DNA from 2 places in the Delftia lacustris genome. Region 2 is predicted to be linked to the other one. Evidence: predicted binding sites of a transcription regulator. Region 2 holds the regulator's gene; the other holds the start of a gene.
What was found. The regulator LexA, encoded in region 2, represses DNA repair genes until DNA is damaged. The targets are predictions, from matches to a motif close to ACTGTATNNNNATACAGT.
Positions count from the first base shown of each region.

Region 1: U6958_RS25105 (PA0069 family radical SAM protein) is a predicted target of LexA. The motif match lies at 10,117-10,134, and genes of this name have one in related genera.

Region 1 is NZ_CP141274.1:5,141,465-5,153,446, forward strand. Features, by position in the region: gene U6958_RS25065 (fumarylacetoacetate hydrolase family protein) at 1-704, opposite strand, end outside; gene U6958_RS25070 (VOC family protein) at 726-1,661, opposite strand; gene U6958_RS25075 (tripartite tricarboxylate transporter substrate binding protein) at 1,688-2,692, opposite strand; gene U6958_RS25080 (alpha/beta hydrolase) at 2,710-3,717, opposite strand; gene U6958_RS25085 (amidohydrolase family protein) at 3,728-5,074, opposite strand; gene U6958_RS25090 (FAD-dependent monooxygenase) at 5,071-6,585, opposite strand; gene U6958_RS25095 (porin) at 6,629-7,819, opposite strand; gene U6958_RS25100 (LysR family transcriptional regulator) at 7,962-8,894, shown strand; gene U6958_RS25105 (PA0069 family radical SAM protein) at 8,968-10,110, opposite strand; gene rnk (nucleoside diphosphate kinase regulator) at 10,405-10,809, shown strand; gene U6958_RS25115 (acyltransferase) at 10,883-11,982, opposite strand, start outside.
Region 2 is NZ_CP141274.1:3,579,373-3,591,354, forward strand. Features, by position in the region: gene adk (adenylate kinase) at 217-873, shown strand; gene U6958_RS17770 (asparaginase) at 964-1,953, opposite strand; gene lexA (transcriptional repressor LexA) at 2,052-2,726, shown strand; gene U6958_RS17780 (hypothetical protein) at 2,889-3,296, shown strand; gene U6958_RS17785 (MFS transporter) at 3,380-4,561, opposite strand; gene U6958_RS17790 (helix-turn-helix domain-containing protein) at 4,703-5,584, shown strand; gene U6958_RS17795 (sigma-70 family RNA polymerase sigma factor) at 5,742-6,218, shown strand; gene U6958_RS17800 (FecR domain-containing protein) at 6,223-7,200, shown strand; gene U6958_RS17805 (ATP-binding protein) at 7,258-7,809, opposite strand; gene crcB (fluoride efflux transporter CrcB) at 7,988-8,374, opposite strand; fluoride riboswitch at 8,456-8,519, opposite strand; gene U6958_RS17815 (DUF4124 domain-containing protein) at 8,688-9,332, shown strand; gene U6958_RS17820 (D-2-hydroxyacid dehydrogenase family protein) at 9,769-10,785, shown strand; gene U6958_RS17825 (hypothetical protein) at 10,837-11,661, opposite strand; gene U6958_RS17830 (DNA polymerase III subunit chi) at 11,665-11,982, opposite strand, start outside.

The DNA of each region.
Region 1 (11,982 bases), 1.6 Mb from region 2:
ATGCCCTGCGAGCAGGCCGCGACCAGGGTGGCCACATCGAAGATCATGTCGCGCGTATTCGCGTCCTGCAGCACCTGGCCATTGAGCCGGCACTGGATGCGCAGGCCGGCCGCGCCCGGCGGCAGTTCGTCGGCGGTGACGAACTCGGGTCCGAAACCGCCGCTGCGGTCGAAGTTCTTACCCCACAGCCACTGGGCGGAGCGAACCTGGTAGTCGCGCACCGACCCATCGTTGAACAGCGAGTAGCCGGCCACATGCTCCAGCGCCCGGGCCTTGTCGATATAGCGCCCGGCCTTGCCGATCACCGCCACCAGCTCGGCCTCGTAGTCGAACTGGGTGGACACAGGCGGGCGCTCCAGCGCCTGCCCATGCGCCACCCACGAGGAGGCATAGCGCTGGAAGATGACAGGATGCCGGGGCAGCTCGAAATGGCTCTCGGCGGCATGGTCCACGTAGTTGAGCCCTATGGCGAAAGCCTTGGACGGGTTGAGCACGGGTGGCAGGATCTCCAGCCCCTGCAGGGGCAGGCGCTCGCTGGCCGTGGCGACCGCCTGTTGCGCGGCCCGCAGGCCGTGCGGCCCCTGCGCAAGCAATTTGTCCAGTGTGGCGGGCAGACCCAGGGCCGTGATGTCCACCAGCTCCTGGCCGGACCGCACGCCCAGGGCCGGCCGGCCCTGGGCATTCCTGAAGGCAATGATTCGCATGGAAATACTCCGTTGAAAGCGTCAAGCGCAAGGCTCGTGGTTGGTAATGAAATCCTCAGGAAGCGCCGGTCCCCAGACATACAGCGCATCCTCCGGTGAGTGGTCGGCAGCTGGCCACAGGCTGCCCGCCGGCACGAAATCTATGTCGAACGAGTATTCGGCATAGCTTCCCCAGGGGTCGCGCACATAGTGGAAATAGTTGGAGCCCAGCACATGGCGCCCCAGGCCCCAGCCCTTGTCGTAGCCGGCCCCGCGCATCTGCTCGGCGCCGCAGCCGACCTCGTCGATGCTGGCCACGTCCCAACTGCTGTGGTGCAGGCCTGGCGCATGCGATCGGGCGAAGGCCACGAGATGGTGGTCGCTGCCATGGACCCCGTGCAGGAAGGCGATGCCCTCGCCCGAGCGGTCCGACAGCCTCAGGCCCAGCACCTGCTCGCAAAACCGGACCATGCGCGAGACATCGGGCGTGAAGAACAGCACATGGGACAGATGCCGGGGCCGGACCTGCTCCACCCGGCTGCGCGCGGGCGCCGCGCCGCGACCCGGCTGCGGCGCCATGGCGGGCACCGGCCTGCACTTGGCGCCGGGCGACACCTTGGGGGCAACCACGAGCTGCACCAGTACGCCATCGGGATTGCGCAGCCACAGCCCCTCGCCGTCCGACAGCGCATGCGGGGCTGCCGCGATGCCCTGCGCAGCGATGCGCTCGCGCATGGCCTCGGCATCACCGTCGAAGATGCCAAAGCGCACATATTCCAGCTTCTTGGCCCGCCCCGAGGCGTATACGCTCGCCCAGCAGTGATGCGAACCGAAGGTATGCAGATCCAGACGGCCATCGGCCGGCCGCACGTCCAGGCCGAAGTGCCGGTAGAAATGCAATGCCTCGCCCAGATCGGGCACGGAGAAGACGAAGCGGTCCACCGAATGCACGGCGGCCAAAGGCGGTGTGAGGGTCATGGCTGCTGCGCGCCTGGCGCCGTGGGTCATTCGGGGCGGATGCCGATGTCGTGCATCACCTTGGTGAAGGTCTGGATCTGCCGGGCCAGCTCGCGCTGGTGCTCGGCCGGCGAGCTGCCGATGGGCTCGAAGCCCTTGTCGCTCAGGCTGCTGGCCACGCTCGGATCGCGCAGCGCATCGCGCAGCAGCGTATTGATCCTTTCCACCACCGCCTTGGGCGTGCCGGCCGGCGCATAGGCGGCGAACCAGGGGCGCATGTTCAGCACCGGATCGGTGTAGCCCAGCTCCTTGAAGGTGGGCACCGTGGGCATCAGGGCCAGGCGCCTGTCTCCGTTGACCGCGTAGGCCTTCATCGCACCCTTGTCGGTCTGGGCCTTGGCCACGAGCACGCTGGCCATGGCGAACGACAGGTTGCCACCCAGCAGATCCTGCACCACGGGCGACTCGCCCTTGTAGGGAACGGTGACCACGGCGAACCGGTCGATGCGCCCCAGGGTGGCAATGGCGATGTGCGAATAGGTGCCGTTGCCCCAGGTTCCGAAGGAGACACCGCCCTTGTCGGCCCGCGCATAGGCGACGAACTGTGCGAGGCTGCTCGGCGGCATGGCCGCATTGCCCACCAGGATGGCCGCTGCCGAGGCGATCAGGCCCACGGGCTGGAAGTCGCGCACGGGATCGTAGGGCAGCGATTTGAACAGGCCCAGGTTGTTCACATGGGACTCCATGTTGGTGATCAGCACCGAATAGCCATCGGGGGCCGAACCCCTGACGTTCTCGGCCGCAAGAATGCCCGATGCGCCGGGCCGGTTGTCAACGATGACCTGCGCACGGCTCTGGCGCGTGATTTCAGCGCCCAGCACGCGCGCCACATAGTCCAGCGCGCCGCCCGCGGCAAAGGGCACGACAAAGCGTATGGGCTTGGACGGGTATGGCACATGGGACTGGGCCTGGACCTGCCCTGCCGCGCACAGCAGCGCACTCGCGACCAGCAGGGCACGGCGAAAAGGTTTCTCGTGAAAATCGGGGGTCATCTCTGTCTCCTTGGTTGTCATGGCTTGCGCGGAACGGAACGCAAGGCCCGATCGGGTGAAACCCGTGGCGCCTTGCTGCCCAGGCAATCCGCGAAGGCCTGGCAGATGCTGTCGCTGGCCCTTCGCGCCGCTTGCGAGACCTGGAAAAAGCCCAGGAACGGATGGAACATGTCGCCAAAGCACAGCCGTTGCACGGGCACGCCGGCCTCGGCCAGGCGGCTGGCGTAGGCGCTGCCTTCTCCGAACAAGGGGTCATGCCCGGCCAGCGCGATGACGGCGGGCGGCAGCCCGGCCAGGCTGCCCGCCCGCAGCGGAGACGGCGGAAACGCACCGGCCTCGGCCATGCGCGCGCCCATGTACAGGCGGGTGATGTCGCGCAGGTCGGTCGGCGTCAGCATGGGGTGGTCGCTGCGGCGCGCCTGCAGTGCCTCGGTATCGCGGGCCATGTCCACACCGGGCACCACGAGCAGTTGCGCGGCCAGCGCCCGTCCACGGCGCTGCAGCACGATGGCCGTCGAGGCGGCCAGGTTGCCTCCGGCGCTTTCTCCGGCCACGGCCACGCGGGCCGGATCACCGCCTAGTTCCATGACCTGGTCCATGGCCCACAGCGTGGCGGCGATGGCATCGTCGTGCGCTGCGGGAAACGGATGCTCTGGCGCCAGCCGGTAGCCCACCGAGACGATGACTGCCCCCACGTCGCGGCACAGCTTGCGCGCGATGTCATCCATGCATTCGATGCCGCCCAGCACAAAGCCTCCGCCATGGAAGAACACCACGGTGGGCCGGGGCACCGCATCGGCCTCGGGGCGATAGATGCGCACGGGCACGGTGGTGACGCCATGCCGTGCCAGCCGGTCCTGCGTGCAGGCCACGGGCACGGGCGGCGCCGCTTGGCGCATCGCCATGACGGCCGCGCGCAGGCGTTCGCGCGCCTGCGCCGGCGTGCCCGAAAACGGTGGCACGGCGCCGCGCTGGCGCGACGCCTCGACGATGGCGGCCAGTGCGGGGTCCAGGGGCATGTCCATGCCGGCCTCCTTAGAGCGTGTTATGCAGTCCCAGCACATGGGCCTGCGACACGAACGCGCGCTGGCGCAGCGCATCCAGATCGACATGGAGCATGCGGCCATGGCGCTTGACCGCCCTGCCCGCGACGAAGACGCTGTCCACATTGCCCGGATGGGCAGCCAGCACCACCGCGCCCACGGCGTCGCAGACGGGCGCCAGGTTGATATCGTCGGTGCGGATCATGATGACATCGGCCTGCTTTCCAGGCGTCAGCGAGCCGATCTTGTGCGACAGGCCCGTGGCATGTGCACCGGCCACCGTGGCGAACTCCAGCACATCGCGCAGCGAAAGAGTAGGCGGCGCGTGCTCCACGCGGCAATGCCGACCACCCATCCAGGATCGGTAGTAGGCGAAGGCATGGCGCATCTGCGTGAACATGTCGCCCGAGCATTTGGTCTCGGTGTCGCCGCTGAGGCTGGGCCGGATGCCCACGGCCAGCATGCGGTCGAACGGTATGTCGCCTATGCCCTGGGCGTTCATCTCGCAGTGCACGCCCAGCGAGGCACTGACCCCGGCATCGGCCATCATCGCAATCTCGTCGGCGCCGCTGAAGCAGCAATGCACAAAGGTCAGGTCATCGCCCAGCGCCCCGGCCTCGTGCATCTGCGCGATCGCCCGCACCTGCGCATTGCGCGCATAGGCCCCCATGTGGATGGTCGAGCGCAGGCCCAGCTCGCGCGCCAGCCGCAGATCGTCCAGCCAGACCTCGCGCCGCGCCATCTCGGGGCCGCGCCCGGCCATGGCCAGCGTCAGCAACTGGTCGTCGCTGGAGAAATAGCGGGCGCGCAGCCGCCTGATGTCCTGCGGATGTCCGCGCTGGCTGTCAAACATCCACGACGCGCCATCCACCAGCGGCCAGCCATGGGCGAACACACCACGGATGCCCGCCTCGCGCAGACCCAGGATGGCGGCGTCGGCATGCTCGGGCGAGTTCTGCACATGCGACCAGTCGAGCATGGTCGTGATGCCGCCATCCAGAGCCGACACGGCGCCCAGCAGCGTGCCCACATGCACGTCCTCGGCGCGGTAGCCGGCCCCCCTGGCGCCCAGCATCTCGGCGAAATAAATCTGCGGATCGATGTCCGCGTAGCAGTGGCGCACGCAGCTTTGCCAGGTATGGCGGTGCGTGTCCACGAAGCCCGGCAGCACGATGGTGTTGCGCGCATCGATGCGCTGGGCATGCGGTGCATCGATGCGCGGGGCCACGGCCGCGATGCGCTCGCCCTCGATCAACACATCGCCGCTGCGCAGCTCACCAATGCCCGGTTCCATGCTGATGATCCAGCCGCCGCTCAGCAGCAAGCATTCCTCGCTCATGCCGCCACCTTCAGCCAGCGGGCCAGTTGCGCCTGCACTTCGCCGGGCCTGGCCAGGCCGTCACTGGCCCAGGCCACATAGGCGTCAGGCCGCACCAGCAGCGCCTTGACCTGGGCCATGGACGCCGGCGCATGGGCGGCGCGGGCCTGCAGCACCGTGACGGGCAGACCCTGCACATCGAGATCCGCGAACTGCCGGCCCGTGCCGTCCAGATCGAGCAACAAAAAGTGCCGCTCGCGCAGCAGTTGCGTGACGCTGGCCGAGCGCCCGTCCAGCAGCAGCAGATCGATATCGGGCATGCGGTGGCCGGCCAGCGCATGGCTGCCCGGCTCGCTGCGGTATGGCGCCTCCAGGCCGCACAACTCCAGCACCAGCTTGCGCTGTACATCGGGCAGGGGAACGATGTGCTGGGCCATGCGCCGTTTGAGCGCCACCGCCTCCGGCCCGAAGCTGAACTGCAGCGCGCACTGCGCCTTCACGCTCTCCAGCAGCGCGTGCATCACCGGCAGCCGCTCGCTCTCATAGGTGTCGAGAACGGCATCGCCGGCCAGACCCCTGACCACGAGAGCGAGCTTCCAGCCCAGGTTGAAGGCGTCCTGCAGGCAGAAATTCATGCCCACACCGCTGGATGGATAGTGGATACGCGCGGACTCGCCGACCAGCAGCACCCGCCCCTGCCGCAGTTGGGGCACGGCCCGCATCTGGTCGTCGAAGCGCGAAGCCCAGCGCAAGCCCTGGATGCCGTAGTCGGTGCCGTGCACGTCGCGTATGCACTGCAGCGCCTCCTGCAGCGTGACGGGCTCGTCCTTGGGCGCATGCATGCGCTCGCGGTGCACGATGTTGAACCGCGTGATGCCCTCGCCAAACGCATAGCCCCGTACCCAGCCCAGTTCGTTGTCCGCATTGAGCCGTCCGCCGGGCCAAGGCGCGGTCAGTTGCGCATCGATCACAATGCCCCGGAACGTGCCCGGCCGGCCCTCGAATGCAATCCCCGCCTGGGTACGCACCACGCTGCGTCCCCCATCGGCCCCGACCAGATACTTCGCCCTCAGCGTGGTGACGGCGCCCTGCGCTTGCCGCGTGTCTTGCACGTCCACCTCCACGCCCTCGGCATGCTGGCGCAGCGCCGTCACCTCCGCACCCCGGCGGATCTGCGCCCCGCACTCTTGCGCCCACGCCCAAAGAAGATCCTCGGTCATGTTCTGGGGCAGGCCCAGCGTAAAGCCGAAGCGCGTGTGCAGATGGCGCCATTCGATGGGATGAAAGCCCGCCCAAATGTGCGATGGCCGGAACGGATAGTCCACGATCTCACGGGTCTTGCGGATGAATCGGTCCGCAATCCCCCGCGCGTCGAACAACTCCAGCACCCGGGGCAACAGGGTGCCCGCACGCGACTGCACGCCCTGCGTGCGCCTTTCCAGCACCAGCGTGCGCGCGCCGGCCCCCGCCAGTTCGGCCGCCATGGTCAGCCCCGACGGGCCCGCTCCCACCACAATCACATCCCACTGCATCGCATCGCCCCCATTCACATCGAAAAACCTGTGACCCACCGGCCTAGAAGGCGTGCGTCACGCCCACTTCCAGCGCCAGTTGGCGCCGCCCCGAGGCCGGAGCCTGATTGCGCATCACGGCCTTTTGCCCCTCCCCGGCCTGCTGCACCACGCCCAGCACATACAGGCTGGTTCGCCGCGACAGCGCGTAGTCGGCATGGGCGTGCGCCTGGCTCCAGCGGTAGGAGGCCAGCCGCGTGAACGCATAGCCGCCGCCCACGCGCAGCGCCGGCGTCACATATTTGTAGAAGCCCAGATCCAGGGTCTGCGCCCGCTCACGCCGGCCCAGGGCCGACAGGCGCGTATGGCTGTAGTTGCCCATCCAGCGCCAGCCATCGCGGGTGTAGGCCAGGCCCGCCGTACCGGTCTCCTGGTCCTGGGAGATCGCCGTGGCCGGCGCCTGGCTGAAGTCCTGGCCGTACAGCCGCGGCACGCCCAGCCTCAGCCCGGGCGCGTAGGGAACGCCCTTGACCGATTCCCAGATGGCCACCGCCTGCAAGGGGCCATCGGTGTAGCCCAGTTGGGCGCCCACCACCCGCCCCGTGTGGGTGGCTGAATCCCGCTCCGCCGCGCCGTACATCGCGCCGAACTGCCAGCCGCCGCGCACGGGGGACTTGTACTTGAGCGTGTTGTTCAGTGCCGTGCCTACCGTGCGGTCCAGATTGCCTGGATGGGTGGCCAGCAGCGAGGTGAACCGCTCCGAGGTGAAGGGCACGGCGTCGGCCAGCAGGTCGTACATCGCCCCCATCGTGAAGCTTCCCCAGGTGGCCGAAGTCAGGCCCACATAGCTCTCCAGTGGCGCCATGGTCCCCGTATCGGTGAATACGTACTGGCTCCAGCGGAAGATGGCCGACAGACCGCCTCCCAACGACTCGCGCCCCGACAGCGCGATGGAGGGCGCCGCATGGGTGCCCGTCTGCTGCAACTTGCCGCCACCTTCCGAATCCCGGGTATAGAGCACGCCGGCGCCCAACAGGCCCGACAAGGTCAGGCTCGATGTCAATGGCTGCCCCTGGGTTTGGGCTTGGGTTTGGGTTTGGGCCTGCGTCACCGGCTGGGACTGGGCAGCTTCCGGCAGCCCCGTGCCGGCGCCGCACAGGCCCGCCATCAGGCACAGGCCGCTGCGCACGCGAGCGTCAGGGAAAAGAGGGCGTGGTCCATCGCCCGATTCGCGTCGTGTAGGCAATCCGAACATGTATGTCTCCGAAATGGATGCGCCCTGCATGGAAGCGCCTGTGGTTTTGCGGGTCCGGAGCGGATGATCGACCTCGGGAAGACATACGTAAAATTTATTGTTTAAATTCAATCCATTTGCACAGCAAATACGGAGACGCGCCATGCGCTTTCACAAGCTCGACCTGAACCTGCTGGTTGTCCTCGACGCCCTGTTGGCCACGCACAGCGTGAGCAAGTCCGCCGAGCGGCTTTTCCTGAGCCAGCCCGCGACCAGCCTTGCGCTGGGGCGGCTGCGCGACTACTTCAAGGACGAGCTGCTGGTTTCAGTGGGCAAGACCCTGGTGCCCACGCCGCTGGCCAACGAGCTGGCCAAGCCCGTGCGCGACGTGCTGCTGCAGATCCAGACCATCGCGCATGCCCGGCCCTCCTTCGATCCGGCCACCTCGCAGCGGCGCTTCACCATAGAGTCCTCCGACTACGTGATCAGCGTGCTGCTGACACAGGTGGTGCGACGGGCCGCCACCCTGGCGCCGCTGATGCAGTTCGACCTGCGCGCCATCAGCCCGCAGACGCCCGAACATCTGGACAGCGGAGAGGCCGAGCTGCTGATCGCCCCCGAATTCGCGAAAGTGGCAGGCCACCCCTTCGAGCCTTTGTTCGAAGATGGCTTCTCCTGCCTCGTCTGCGCGGACAGCCCGCTACTCGACGGCCCGCTGACGCCGGCACGGTATTTCGATGCGGCCCACATCGGCGTGGAATGGGGTGGCGGCAGGCGCACCACGTTCGACGCGCGGCTGATGTCCACCGGCAAGCGCAGCCGCCGCCAGGAAGTGATCGCCCCCAACTTCACCCTGCTGCCGGAGCTGCTCGTGGGCACGCAGCGCATTGCCACACTGCCCACTCGCCTGGCGCAGCACATGGCGCGGCGCTTTGCGCTGCAGGTGCTGCAGTGCCCGGTGGAGATTCCCCGGTTCACGGAATTGTTGCAATGGCACAAGCACCAGGAGCGAGATCCGGCCATCGCCTGGCTGCGCTCCCTGATCCGCGATGCCGGTGCCAGCCTGGACCGGCTCGCCCCGGGCGTGGGACATTGAGCTGGTGTGGGCTGTGGCATGGTGGGCTTGCGCTCGCCACTGGCAGCCGCCCTGCACGCTCAAAAGGGCCGTTTCAGAACAGACTGCGCTGCGGCAGCAAAAGCGACGGGTGGTAGAGACTGCAATCGAGCCGCAGTGGCTCGCGGTTGAGCCCGTGACGGCGGCAGGCCAGGGCGAAGCGCTGGCGCAGCAGCTCGGCCCAGTGGCCGATACCTTTCATGCGCTGGCCGAACTCGGCGTTGTAGACGCGGCCGGCCTCGCGCTGCTCGCCCTGGATGCCGTGCAGGTCGCGCACGCGCTCCATCACGCGGCGGGCGCGGTCGGGGTAGTGCACCTGCAGCCATTGCTCGAACAGCGGCGCCACTTCCCAGGGCAGGCGCAGCACGGCATAGAAGGCGTGGCGCGCGCCTGCGTCGGCGGCCGCCTCCAGCACCTTCTCCAGGTCTTCGTTGATGAAGGGAATCTGCGGTGCCAGGCTCACGCCCACGGGCACGCCCGCCTCGGTCAGCGCGCGGATGCTGCGCAGCCGGCGGTGCGGCGCGGCGGCGCGCGGCTCCAGGTGGCGGGCCAGGTCGGCATCCAGCGTGGTCAGCGTGATGTGCACCGAGGCCAGGCCCTGGCGCGCCAGCGGGGCCAGCAGGTCCAGGTCACGCTCCACCCCGCTGCCCTTGGTGACGATGGAAAACGGGTGGCGCGCCTCGGCCAGCACTTCGATCAGGCGGCGCGTCAGCCCCAGCTCGCGCTCTATGGGCTGGTAGCAGTCGGTGACCGAGCCCAGCATCACGGGCTCGGCCACATGGCTGGCGCGCGACAGCTCGGCGCGCAGCAGCTCGGGCAGGTTCTGCTTGGCGATGAGCCGGGTCTCGAAGTCCAGCCCCGGCGACCAGCCCAGGTAGCTGTGCGTGGGACGGGCATAGCAATAGATGCAGCCATGCTCGCAGCCCCGGTAGGGATTGAGCCCCATGTGAAACGGCAGGTCGGGCGACTGGTGGCGGCTCAGCGCCGAGCGGGCCTGCTCCCAGCGCAGTTCGGTGCGCAGGGGCGCGGCTTCCTCGCCTTCGGCCGGCGCCTCAAGACTGCCCCAGCCGTCGTCAAACGCCTCGCGCGGATCGGTGGTGAAGCGGTGTGCCAGTTGGCTGGCTGCGCCCCGGCCCTTGATGGCGTGCAGGGGCACCCGGGCCGTGTCGTGATGAGGCGTGGGAGGACTGGAAAGCATGAAGTAACTGTATAAAAATACAGTCATACCAACAAGCACTCCCCGCATGCCTGCGGTTGCGAAGTGGGTTTTGCCGGCTTGGCAAGTGCCCGCGCCAATCCGCACCGCACCGTGCGGGTTCGCTTGGCAGAACGCGCACGGGCCTGCACAATGGCCTTATCGCACCAACTTGGTGCTTTTCTCTTTTCTGAAGATGCCTTGGCCCGGACAACCGCGTTGCCCGGGCTTTTGTCCGTTTGGGCGCCGCTGCCCTTCACTGCAGCCACGGCGCAAGCACACAAGGGAGCCAACACCATGGAGCGCAAGCCCCACATCATTCTTTCGTCCCTGGACCTGGAACGCATCGAGGCCCTGCTGGACAAGCAGCCCGCCTTTCCCGGCCGCGAGGCGCTCGAGGCCGAGCTGGACCGTGCCGACGTGCTCGAGCCCAAGGAAATGCCGCCCAACGTGGTGACCATGAATTCCACGGTGCGCTTCACGCTGCTGGAGTCGGGCAAGACCAATACGCTGACGCTGGTCTATCCCAAGGAGATGGATGGCAGCGCCGACAAGGTGTCGGTGTTCGCGCCCGTGGGCATTGCCCTGCTGGGCCTGAGCGTGGGCGACCAGTCCCGCATGCCCGGCCCCTCGGGCCAGGTCACCGTGCGCGTGGATGCCATCGAGTTCCAGCCGGAAAGCGCAGGCGAGCTGCACCGTTGAACGCCGACCGGCGTGAAGCGAAAAAGGCAGCTCACCGGCTGCCTTTGTTGTTTGTGGACTGACGCACCGCACCTCAGCGCAGGCCCGCCACAAATGCCGCGATCAGGCCGGTGCCCACCAGGCCCGCCTGCCAGCGCAACGCCATGTGCCAGCTGGGAACGTGGCGCTCCACGCGCTCGTACAGCAGATGGCCGGCCGCAATCGACAGCACAAAGGCCGTGCACATGCCCAGCAGGGCGGCGGGAATGGACTGCGGCCAGAAATGGCTTTCCACGGCGTTGACCAGCAGGCAGACCGAGAAGTGCACGAGAAACACCGAGTACGAAATCTTGCCCAGCCGGCGCAGCGGCGCCCAGCCTTGTGCCTGGGCAAACGCGGGGCTGCGCATGGCCGCGACCAGGACCAGCGCCGTGGCACCGGCCAGTGCGATGCGGTCGCGCCACTCCAGTGCCAGCGCCGCCACGACCAGGGCCACGATCAGCAGGGACCAGCTCCAGGCCGTCGAGGACTTGTCCGCATGCGCGGCCCAGTAGGCCAGCATGCCCAGGCCGTAGGCGCCAAAGAAGTACGGCGCCCACACATCCCATTGCGCATCCAGATTGAAGCCCAGCAGCGAGGCCGCCACGCCGATCACCACCAGCGCCTGCGCCACGCTCAGCGTCCAGGGCCAGCAGCGCGACAGCGCCTGGCCACCGAAGCGGCGGCGCAGCAAGGCGCCGCCCCAGCGCGTGCCGGCCAGCAGCAGCGCCGTCAGCGCAAACAGCTGGAAGTCGATGGACACGTACCAGACGCCGGCGGACAGCGACTCCTCGCCCACGATGTTCTGCAGCAGCAGCGCATGCGCCACCAGCTGCCAGAGATCGGGCTCGCCGGAGACAGAGGCATGGTCGAACCAGGGCCGCACGGCCGCCGAGACGACGACGGCCACGACCAGGGCCACGGCGTAGGGCACGACCAGGCGCACGAAGCGGCGCCCGATGCGCGACCACGGATCGCTGTGCTGGCCGTGGCCTTGCGGCGCCATGCTGGCTGCCGCCAGGTAGCCGCCCAGCACCAGGAAGATCTGCACGGCCATGCGCGCATATTCATAGAGCCAGTCGATGAGGTCCGGCGCGGCCGGATGGGCGATATCGGACATGGGGCCGTAGAAGGCCAGGTGGTGCCAGACGATGG
Region 2 (11,982 bases):
CATCGCCATTTGCAGCAACACCGCCCATGCGGTTTTGTCGGACAGCAAAACGCAGGTTTTGGCGATTGCACAGGCGACAGTTTTGCCCTGTGCGTGTAAGCCAGTGTTGGCCCTGTGCGTGCTATCCTTGCCCGCGACAAAAATATGACGCATGGACTGTCCGCCCCGGTGGGCCGATCCGGCAGACAAGAATTTCTACTCTCCTCAAGGACTTCCATGAAACTGATTTTGTTGGGCGCACCCGGCGCCGGCAAAGGCACGCAAGCCGCTTTCATCTGCCAGAAGTACGGCATTCCCCAGATCTCCACCGGTGACATGCTGCGTGCCGCCGTCAAGGCCGGCACGCCCCTGGGCCAGCAGGCCAAGGCCGTGATGGACGCCGGCCAACTGGTCAGCGACGACCTGATCATCAATCTGGTCAAGGAGCGCATTGCCCAGCCCGATTGCGCCAACGGCTTCCTGTTCGACGGATTTCCCCGCACCATTCCCCAGGCCGACGCCATGAAGGCCGCCGGCGTGAAGCTGGACTACGTGCTCGAGATCGATGTGCCCTTCGATGCCATCATCGAGCGCATGAGCGGCCGCCGCTCCCACCCCGCTTCGGGCCGCACCTACCACGTCACGTTCAACCCGCCCAAGGTCGAAGGCCTGGACGACGTGACCGGCGAGCCGCTGGTGCAGCGCGAGGACGACAAGGAAGAAACGGTCAAGAAGCGCCTGGACGTCTACAGCAGCCAGACCCGCCCACTGGTGGACTACTACCGCGCCTGGGCCGAGAAGGAAGCCGCAGCAGCCCCCAAGTACCGCGCCATCAGCGGCCTGGGCTCGGTGGAAGACATCACCCAGCGCGCCCTGGCAGCACTGGCTGAATGACGCAGGCCATGCGCCAGACCCCAGAAAAGCACCCGCCGGGTGCTTTTTTGTTGCCCGCCTGCATCTGAAGCGCCGGCGACGCCCGGAGGATCAGTCGCGCGGCTGCGCGGCCAGCGCCAGCATCATGGCAATCCGCGCCTTGGCCACGGGCAGTTGGACCAGATCGGCCTCTGCGGGGTCCGTGCCAAGCCCCGAGGCAACGGGCAGGCCTTCGGCGCAGCGCGTGCCCCGCCAGATCCAGACGCCTTTGTCGCGCGCACGCAGCAAGGCTGCTTCCATGCTTTCGTGAACGGTCGCATTGCCCGTGCCGGCCACCACGATGCCGCGCACGCCTGCGGCCACCAGCGCATCCACGCCGCAGGCTCGCGCCAGGGCACTGCTGAACACCACCTCGACCCAGGGCAGCTCATCCAGCGCCAGCAGGTCAGACAGCGCGGGAGCGGAAATCACCATCCGCGCAACGGGGGCGACCGGCGTGACCGGCGCATCAGGCACCAGCCAGCGCACGCGTCCTTCCTCCACCACGGCCTGCGGGCCACCTTCCATGGAGCGCATGGCCTGCAGTCGGTAAGGGTGGACTTTTTGCACCTGGGCCGCCGCATGCACTTCGCCGCCGGCCACCACCCACACACCGCTGCGCCCGCCGCTGGCGGCCACGGTCACGGCATCGCGCAGATTCTGCGGTCCGTCGGCCAGCAGGGCCGTGGCCGGGCGCATGGCGCAAGTGAGCACTATGGGCTTGGCGGCAGGCAGCAGGCTGTGCAGCAGCCAGGCCGTCTCTTCCAGCGTGTCCGTTCCATGCGTGATCACCACGGCGCGTGTGTCCGCATCCTCCAGCGCCTGCGTGCAGGCACGCAGCAACGCGCGCCACACGGGCCAGTCCATATCCTTGCTGTCCACCTGCGCGATCTGCTGCGTCTGCACAGGCCCCAGCGCCTGCTGCTCCAGATCCGGCACGGCATCGAGCAGCGACTGCACCGTGATCTGTCCGGCCTTGTATCCCACTGCCTGCGACTGCGAATCCGCCCGGCCGGCGATGGTGCCGCCCGTGCCAAGAATCACCAACTTTGACTGCCCCACTTGCACCTCTTGGAAAACTGGTTAAAAATACAGATACTGTATAAATCATCAGATGACTTCTCTGCCTGCCATCTGAATTCAAGGACCGGACGCACGCCATGCTCGACCATCCCAAGCTCACCGCCCGCCAGCAACAGATCCTGGACCTGATCCAGGCCGCCATCTCCCGCACGGGCGCGCCCCCCACCCGCGCGGAAATCGCCAACACGCTGGGCTTCAAGTCCGCCAACGCAGCAGAGGAACATCTGCAGGCCCTGGCCCGCAAAGGCGTGATCGAACTGGTCAGCGGCACCTCCCGCGGCATTCGCCTGCGTACCGACACCGTGCGCAACATCAATGCCGCACGCGGCACCAGCTTCGGGCTGCCGCTGTCGGCCCTGGCGCCGCTGATGCTGCCGCTGGTGGGCCGCGTTGCGGCGGGCTCGCCCATTCTCGCCCAGGAACATATCGACCAGACCTATTCCGTCGAACCCAGCCTGTTCCAGGTCCGCCCGGACTATCTGCTGCGCGTGCGCGGCATGTCCATGCGCGACGCGGGCATCATGGACGGCGATCTGCTGGCCGTGCAGTCCGCGCATGAAGCCCGCAACGGGCAGATCGTCGTGGCACGCCTGGGAGATGAAGTCACCGTCAAGCGCCTGCGCCGCACCACGCAGGGCGTGGAGCTCCTGCCGGAAAACCCCGATTACCCGGTGATCCGCGTCGCTCCCGAAGAGGCCTTTGCCATTGAAGGCCTGGCCGTGGGGCTGATCCGCAACAGCATGTCCATGTAAGCCGGACGGGCAGCCCTGCACGGGTTGCCACACCCTATTTCATGCACCGCCCAGGTGGTAGGCGCGAAGCCTTGCAGCTTCGCCCTGGGCGGAGCTTTGCCCGCAAACCGCAATCCTGCCTGTGTCCATGCCTCTTTGAAATACGCCAACAGGAGTCGTCACATGGGATTCGCTCTGCCAACACTGTCTTCTCTGTCCTTCCTGCGCCTGGCACAGGGCATTCGCCTGCCCGCCGCCGCCATGGAGCCCGCCATGCGCACCATCCAGCCCGAATCGCCTGTGCAATCCGAGCAGGCGACCATCCTGTCCTTCAGCAAGGCACGCCGCCGCAGCCAGCAGCGGCGCAGCAAGTCAGCACGGCTGCCAGAACACAGGGATGCGCAGCTGCTGCTGCCCCTGCAACCCGAACTGCCCTCCCTTCCGGCAGATCAGGCCCTGCCTTCGGGTCTGCGCATCATCCAGCGCTCGCCGCAGGAGCAGCCCGAATGCCTGTTCATCTCGGGCCGCATGGCCGATGTCTGTGCCGCCCTCGAACGCATGGAAGCGCACGGCGCGCAGACACCGGCCTGAGGTCGCCCTGAGACCGACCCGTCCACCCGGTCTGCGAGAGCCCGGGCCTGTCTCTTGCCTTGCCCAGCGGCAGGGGCTGCGCATCAGGCCCTGACAGCCGCCGGTGCAGCACTCCCCTCGCTGCGCCGATTGCGCATGCACCACGCCTGCGCCGCGGCAACGCACAGAATGCACAGCACGACGCTCAACGAAAAACGCAGTCCGCGCGCATCGGACAGCATGCCGAACAACGGCGCCACCATGCCGCCTATCGACATGGCCAGCCCCAGGGTCAGCCCGCTGGCCGTGGCCTGGTTGCGCGGCAGATAGTCCTGGGCCAGCGTGACCTGGGCGGCAAACGGAAGAAACATGCACACGCCCAGGGCCATGGTGCAGGCCAACGCCATCCATGGCGTGGAGGCCAGGGCCAGGGCCGCCAGAGCAGGCAATGCCAACAGGTAGCCGGCGCGGATGGCCTGCATGCGCCCCCGGCGATCTGCAAGCGTGCCCCCCAGCAAAGTGCCCACCGCCGCAGCGGCTGTGAATGAGGTCAGCGTGGCCGCTCCCATGAAGTCCGAGCCGCCCAGCTCGCGCGTCACGAACATGGGCAGGGTGGACAGCACCGTCACATAGGGAATCGACCAGCAGACGATGACCCCGCACAGCAGGAAGAAGGCGCGCCAGTGGTTGGCGGGCAATTCGCCCTGCGCCACGGCCGGGCGCCGGGTGGCGCAATGGTCCTTGGCTCCATCCCGCCAGGTACAGGCATACCAGAGCACCAGCATGGCCGCTGCAGGCAGGGCCAGCATCCAGCTGCGGTGCAAGGCGCCTGCGCCCACCACGGCCGCAGCCAGCATGGGAGCGAACGATGCCCCCGCCGTTCCGCCCACCGAAAATACGCTCATCGCCTTCTGCGAGCTGCCGCCCGCCATGCGGGCCGCCACCGTTGCGGACGGATGGTAGGCCGCGATCCCCAGGCCGCACAGCACGGCAGCCAACCAGCTGACCCAGTAGTCCGGGCTCATGCCCACCAGGGCCAGGCCCAGGGCGGCCACCACAAAGCCGGCCGGCACCATCCAGGGCCGTGGCGACCGGTCGGCATACAGGCCGAACAGCGGCTGGACCATGCTCGACAGGCCCGTGGCCGCCAGCATCAGGCCGCTGGCTTCCGTATAGCTGTAGCCGCGCTCCAGCACCATGAAGGGCAACAGCGCAGGAACCAGTCCCTGGTAGAGGTCGTTGATGGCATGCGTGCCCGTAAGCAGCCCCAGACGTGCGCGGTTCATGCCCTGCCTCCTGTCACGTCCGTCATTCTCGAAAGGGAAATCATCTCCATACCTGCCACTTTCCTGCGGATTGAAAGTGGGTCATCGTAGGAAGTGCATGATCTGCATTCCTGCTACGAAGCAACAACAATCGTCGAGAAAATGACAACCCGGCAAAGTGGCCCACTTTCCCATGCCCGCACCCGCGCCTGCCTGGATGACGTGCCTGCGGCCGCTCCATTGCCCCCGCACGGCGAGCACACGGCCCGCCCGGTCGTGGCCTTTGCCACAGACATGGCGGCCGGCGCTGCCATCGCACCGCATGCCCACCGCCGCGGCCAGCTGCTACATGCCACCGAGGGAGTGATGCTGATCCGCGCGGATTCGGGCAGTTGGGTCGTCCCCCCGGGATGCGCCGTCTGGGTTCCACCACAGGCCCTGCACGCCATCCACATGGCCGCCGGCCCCGTGGCCATGCGCACCGTGTTCGTGGAGCCGGGGCTGCGGCCCGGCCTGTGGCAAGACTGCCGAGTGATGCAGGTCACGCCCCTGCTGCGCGAACTCGTGCTGGAGGCCATCGAGCTGCCCATGGACTACCCGCTGGGCGGCAGGGAGGAGCGTGTCATGCAGTTGATCCTCGACGAAATGGAGCGCGCCCGCGCCCTGTCCTTGCACGTGCCCATGCCCCGGCATGGCGCCCTGGCCGCCTGCTGCCGCAGCTTTGTGGACGACCCATCGCAGGACGCCGGCCTGGCCAGTTGGGCACAGCGGCTGCACATGCATCCCCGCACGCTGGCACGCCTGTTCCTGCGCGAGACCGGCATGAACTTCGGCGCATGGTGCCGCCAGGCCCGTCTTCTGCTCAGCCTGCCCCGGCTGGCCGCTGGCGCCTCGGTCCTGGAAGTGGCGCTCTCCCATGGATACGACAGTCCCAGCGCCTTCGCCGCCGTCTTCCGGCGCAGCTTTGGCGCTCCGCCCAGCGCCTACCAGCGCAATCGCCCGGCGCAGGGCCGGCGTGGAAGTTCCGCCAGCATCTCCCTGTAGCGCACATGCAACAGAAAGATACCCAGTCCTCAGGAGTAAAGCCCGCGTGAAAGATAATTGATAAGCATTCTTATTATCTTTTGCAACCGAAACCGACACGTTGCCCACCTCGGCTTCTACGCCCGGCCTCCCCGCTTCTTTCGCACAAGCCCTCTCCGTGCACAGCCTCTACCAGAATCACCATCCCTGGCTGGAAAGCCTGCTGCGCAAGCGCCTGGGCAACCGTGACGATGCGGCCGACCTGGCCCAGGACACCTTCGTGCGCCTGCTGCGCTCGCCAGTGCCGCAGCAGGACATCCGCGAGCCCAGGCGCTACCTGGCCACCATCGCCCGCGGCCTGGTCACCGACCTGTTTCGCCGCCGCACGCTGGAGCAGTCCTATCTGGACTATCTTGCCCAGCTGCCGCAGTCGCTGGCGCCTTCGCCCGAGGAGCAGGCCATCGTCCAGCAGACCCTGCTCGACGTGGACCGCATGCTCCAGGGCCTTGCACCCAAGGTGCGCGAAGCCTTCGTCCTGTCCCATTTCGAGGAACTGAGCTACCCCGAGATCGCCGAGCGTTTGGGCGTGTCGCTGCGCACCGTCAGCAACTACCTGACCCGGGCGATGGAGCATTGCTGCCTGGTCCTGGCATAGCCACATGGGCGAGGGAACTTTGGAAAGCAACGACCGACGGGCCTTGCATGAGGCCGCTGCCTGGCATGTGAAACTGCGCGGCACCGCGGTGACGCCAAGCCTGCAGCAGGCATGGACGGACTGGCACGAGGCCGACCCCGCCCACCAGCGCGCCTGGCTGCGCGTGCAATCCGTCACCGCACAGCTGTCGCATCTGCCCGCACCCTTGGCGCGCCAGGCGCTGGGCCGCCGCTCCGACCCCAATCGCCGTTCTGCGGTGCGTGCTGTGGCCCTTGGCCTGGGCAGCGGTGCCACGGCCTGGCTCGCCTGGAAAGGCGCGCCGCTCGAGCACTGGCAGGCCGCTCATCGCACCGCCACTGGCGAGCGCCGCGACCTGACGCTGCCCGACGGCTCCCTGGTGGCCCTGGATACAGCCACCTCCGTGGACGTGGCTTTCGACGACCGCCAGCGCCTGCTGCGCCTTTACCGCGGCCGCATCCTCGTCGCCACCGGGCCAGACGCACTGGGCCGCCCCTTCAGTGTGCAAACCCCGCAAGGCCATGTACTGGCCCTGGGAACGCGCTTCACGGTCCATGTCGCGGACGACGGCCTGTGCCATGTCAACGTGCAGGAAAAGACCGTGCGCCTGCAGCCCCTGGACAGCGAAGCCACCCCCACCGAGCTGCAGGCCGGGCAACACGCCGCCTTCTCGGCCAGCGCCGCCCAGCCACCCGCGTCTGCCGATCCCTTTGCCGCCAGCTGGCACGAAGGCGGACTGATCGCGCTGGACATGCCGCTGGGCCAGCTGATCGACGCCCTCGCCCGCTACCGGCCCGGCTACCTGGGCTGCACGCCCGAGGTGGCAGGCCTGCGTGTCTCGGGCGCCTTTCCCGTGGACGACACCGATCGCGCCCTGGCCGCGCTCGTCAGCCGCTTCCCCTTGCAGTTGAGCACCCGTACACGCTATTGGGTGCAAGTGCAGGCACGGTCTGGCGGGGATTGAGTAGGCGATCGAGGAGGCGTTCCAGTGGGCGAGCCGGCGGCCGCACGGCCTTTGCGGTCAGGCCCGCACATACGGGTGATGCACCACGTCGAAGCCCTCCTGTGCGCAAGGCGCGACAAAGTAGCTGGTGATCAGGTCGAATTGCTCATCGCTGGCCTGAAAGGGATGATCCCCCGCCGCATTGCGCGCACGCAGGCGCTGCTTGCAGACCTCATCGGGCACATCCAGGAAATGCAGGCGGTGGGAGGCTCCCACCCTCTCGAACACGCTGCGCGCCCAACCTCTGCCTTCCAGCGTGTTGGCAGGAAAGTCCAGCACCACTGAAACGCCGGCATCCAGCAGCGCCTGCACATGTGCCCCCATCAATCCCTTGAGCCGCGCGCTGCAGCGCACATAGTCGGCCACCGACTGCATCTCGCCAGGATACAAACCGGCCAGCCAGGAATCCTCGCTGACCAGCACCGTGCCGGGCTGCGCCGCCAGTTGCCGTGCCAGCGTCGACTTGCCCGAGCCGATCTTGCCGCAGACCATGTGCAGCGTGGCCGGCCGCGCAGCGCGGGAATCGGCCTGGGCGTCGTCCGCATGGCGGGACGGTTCGAAAACCTGCATATCCATCTCCTGAAAGGCTTGTGAAAACCCTGGAGGCGGAATGAAAAAACCCGCCTCCTCTGGGCGGGTTGCATGGCGCCGAAGGCCGCTGGCTAACCCACCATCCAATGGATGGTGCGAATAATCTGCGTTGCGTTCAGGCGGGCCATGGCGCACAGCATAGCGCAATCAGGGCGCCTCAATGGGCCACCATCCGAACCAGCCCCAGCCCCGCAAACAGCGCGGCAACGCCCAGCACCAGCGAACCCAGCGCATACAGCACGGAAGCGAGCCAGTCGCCGCGCTCGTACAGCATGCCGATCTCCAGTGCGTAGGTCGAAAACGTGGTGAAGCCGCCCAGAATGCCCGTGGTGATGAACAGCCTCGCACTCTGCGGCAGCGAAGTCTTGAGCGCAAACCACTCCACCACCACCCCCATCACGAAAGCGCCCAGCACATTGATCGCCAAGGTGCCCAGCGGATAGGCACTGCCCACCAGCCGCAGTGCAAGCAGGTTCGAGCCATGCCGTAGCGCGGAGCCGAGGCCGCCGCCCACGAACACCAAAATGAAACCATAGATACCCATGACCGTCCTTTCATCAAACAACCGGGACGGGCGCGCCGGGCAGGATCAAGACACGGCCCTGCCACCGGCAGGACACGCCCCACCAAGGCAGGAGCCATCAGCCCCTTGCAGGGCGGTTTCGGGAAGCTCCATTCCCATGGATGCAGCCATTGCTGCGGTGGTCGAGTTTACTCCGGGCAAGCGAGCACAGGCAGCCATCCCGTGGCGGCAATACCGACCCTGCATCCCTTGCAGCGGCCTATTGGAATAACTTAACCTCAACCGATTCACCGTACCGGGATACCATCACTCCCATTCATTCACCGAGATGCATATGCGCCTATTGACTCTGACAATCGTTGCGACATTTCTGGCTTTACCTGCCACCGCCCAGGTCTATCAATGCAAGGATGTTTCTGGAAAACTGATTTTTTCAGACAGCCCCTGCAGCAGCGACCAATCCGGCGCACTGATACAGCGCAAAAAATCGGACGATGAAATCTACCGCGAACGGGCCGAGGCCGCAGAGGCCAATGAGCGAAAGCAGCAGCGCCAGATGAACGAAATGCAGCAGCGCCAGATCGAGAGCCAGCAGCGCGTCATCGAACAGCAGGCCCGCAAGGCGAATGCTCCTGCACCGGAGCAGCTCGGCGCATCCTCCCAGTGCAAGGAGGCGCGCAAGGAGCTGGAATTCGTATCCAGCATTCGCACCCTTTCCCTGGATGAAAAACGGATACGCACCAATGCAGCAATCACCAGCGTCAATGCTGCATGCGGCTCCAATACGCCGCTGATGCAGGAACCACCGAAGCCGGTTTTCACACCGCGGGCGGCCCAGCCTGTTCCTCTATCCAGTTGCAAGGGTGCACTTTGCTACGACAGCAATGGCGGAATCTACAACCGCAACGGCCAATTCATCAGTGACAGTCAAGGGCGGAGCTGCCGAATACTGGGTGGAACCATGATTGAGTGCGACTGAGCGCGGTCCATCACACTCTCGGCCTTCACCGGCTTCGCCGGCAGGTGGCAACCCCCAAGTCCCGTCCGACCAGGGGTCCGCAAGGCGTTGCAGGGTGTAATTCGCTGATACAGCTGCGCGGGCGACAGAGCGTGCCAGTGATCGGCTTCACCTGCCAGGGCTTGCTGGCATCTGCGCGGCTTGTGTAACCACGGCTGCGCGATCTGGCGCGGGCCGAAGCCTTCAGCCTCAAGCCCGGGGCTGGTTGAACGACAATGTGACCGTCGGGCCTCGGGGCCCTGGCTGCGCAAGCGTCACACAATAGTCAGGCAGGCCGGTTCAGGTAGGCGTTGATGATGCCCAGGGCAAAGCGCAAAAGCGGATCAGAACATTTGCCGACAACCTCTTGCGCGGCAACCCAGAGATAAATCAAAGGCTTATGAGAGATTCACAGGCAATGAACATCATCATTCTTGACGACTACCAGGACGCCGTACGCAAGCTGGACTGTGCGCGGCTGCTGGAGCCGTTCAACGCCAAGGTCTTCACCAATACCGTCAAGGGTGTGGGCCAGCTGTCGGTGCGGTTGCGCGATGCGGACATCATCGTGCTGATCCGCGAACGCACGCAGATCAGCCGGCAGTTGCTGGAAAAACTCCCGCGCCTGAAGCTGATCGCGCAGACCGGCAAGGCCGGCGCCCATATCGACGTGCAGGCCTGCACCGACCAGGGCGTTGCGATTGCCGAGGGCGTGGGCTCACCCATCGCACCGGCCGAGCTGACCTGGTCGCTGATCATGGCGGCCACGCGGCGGCTGCCGCAGTACATCGCCAACCTCAAGCACGGCGCATGGCAGCAATCGGGGTTCAAGGCGGCGTCCATGCCCGCCAATTTCGGGCTGGGCAGCGTGCTGCACGGGCGCACGCTGGGCATCTGGGGGTATGGCCGCATTGGCAGGCTGGTGGCCCACTATGGCCATGCCTTCGGCATGAAGGTTCTGGTCTGGGGCAGCGAGTCCTCGCGCCAGAAGGCACAGGCCGACGGCTTTTCGGCCGCCGCTTCGCGCGAGGATTTCTTTGCCGAATCCGATGTGCTGTCCATGCATCTTCGCCTGCATGAGGCCACACGCGGCATCGTCACCGCCCAGGATCTGGCGCGCATGAGACCCACAGCCCTGTTCGTGAACACCTCGCGCGCCGAACTGGTGGAGGCCGATGCGCTGCTGGGCGCGCTCAACCGTGGCCGCCCCGGCCTGGCGGCCGTGGATGTCTTCGAGAGCGAGCCCATTCTCCAGGGCCACGCACTGCTGCGGCTGGAGAACTGCATCTGCACGCCGCACATCGGCTATGTGGAGCAAGACAGCTATGAGCTGTATTTCCGCGCCGCCTTCGACAATGTGGTGAACTTCGCTGCAGGCCAGCCCAGCAACATCCTCAATCCCGAGGTGTTCTCAGGCCCGGCACGCGCAGGCTGAAGGCCGGGTCAGGCGGGCACCTCACCCTTCACCCGCCTACCCGATCAGGGATCAACGCCCCCCGCCCTGTACAGCATCGCCGCGTGCGGCACTCGCCCGGTGGGCCAGTTCGTCGGCCACGGCCTCGTAGACGGCTTGGCGCACCACCGACTCCACCTCTTCGCGCAGGCGCACGACGATGGATCGCGTCTGCTGCTGCACCACCGTGGCGATGGCATCGCGCAGGCGCTGGTCCAGCACCAGGTCCACGCGCTGCATGAGGCGATGGACCAGATACTCCTCGGTGACCTGCTGCGCGTGGCTGTCCCAGATGGACTCCATGGTGGGCAATACACAGGCGGGTGATGCCCCAGGTGCTCCAGGTGCCGCAGATGCCGCAGATGCCGGATCCGGCTCGACCCCTTGCGTGGCAGCGTCGGCCTGCACCACCGGCGCGGCAGGAATGGCATCCTCGATCGCTGCGGCCGGGGCCACCTCTGGCACATCGGCCGGTTCGGCAACTTCGGCCACTTCGAGCAGACGGCTCTCCTGGGCCAGCTGCATTTCCACGGACGGCGCACTGGGCGGCAGATAGTCGGAATGCACGGGCTGCACTGCAGGCCGCGGGCCCTGTCCAGGCGGCGCAGGCTCGGCGACCATGGACCGCTGGGGTTGCAGATCCAGGGGCAGCGGCGGCAGGGACGCGGGCATGGAAACCAGGCCGCGGCGTGGCGCAAGCATGCCTTCGCTCGCCCAGGAATCGGTCTCGCCACTGTGCGGCAGTTCGGAAGCAGCGACAGCGGGCGGTTCTGCCACCGGCGACTGCGCCGCATCGACCGGCACGACATCGGTGAGCGTGGGAACAAAGCGTGGCGGGGTTTTGGAGGGAGCGCTCATGGCTTACTCCTTGAGGACCAGGTCATGGCGCTTGATGGAAATCCCCTGCGCCACGTAATGCTTCCAGCGCTGCCGGGCCAGATGCCGGTCCTCCTCATCGGTGGCAGACACCACTTCAACGACACGCGCAAAGCGCTCGAATCCTTCTGGCACATCGCCGCCCAGATTGACCAGCATGTCGTGGTGCGGCGCGCTGTCCAGCCGCTCCAGCAGCACGATGGGCGAGAAGGCCACAATGCCGGCCCCATCGCCTTCGACGGCGTGGGCAAGGAAATCGGTGGGCGAGACACTCCAGAGCCTGGGCGACAAGGCCTTGAGCGA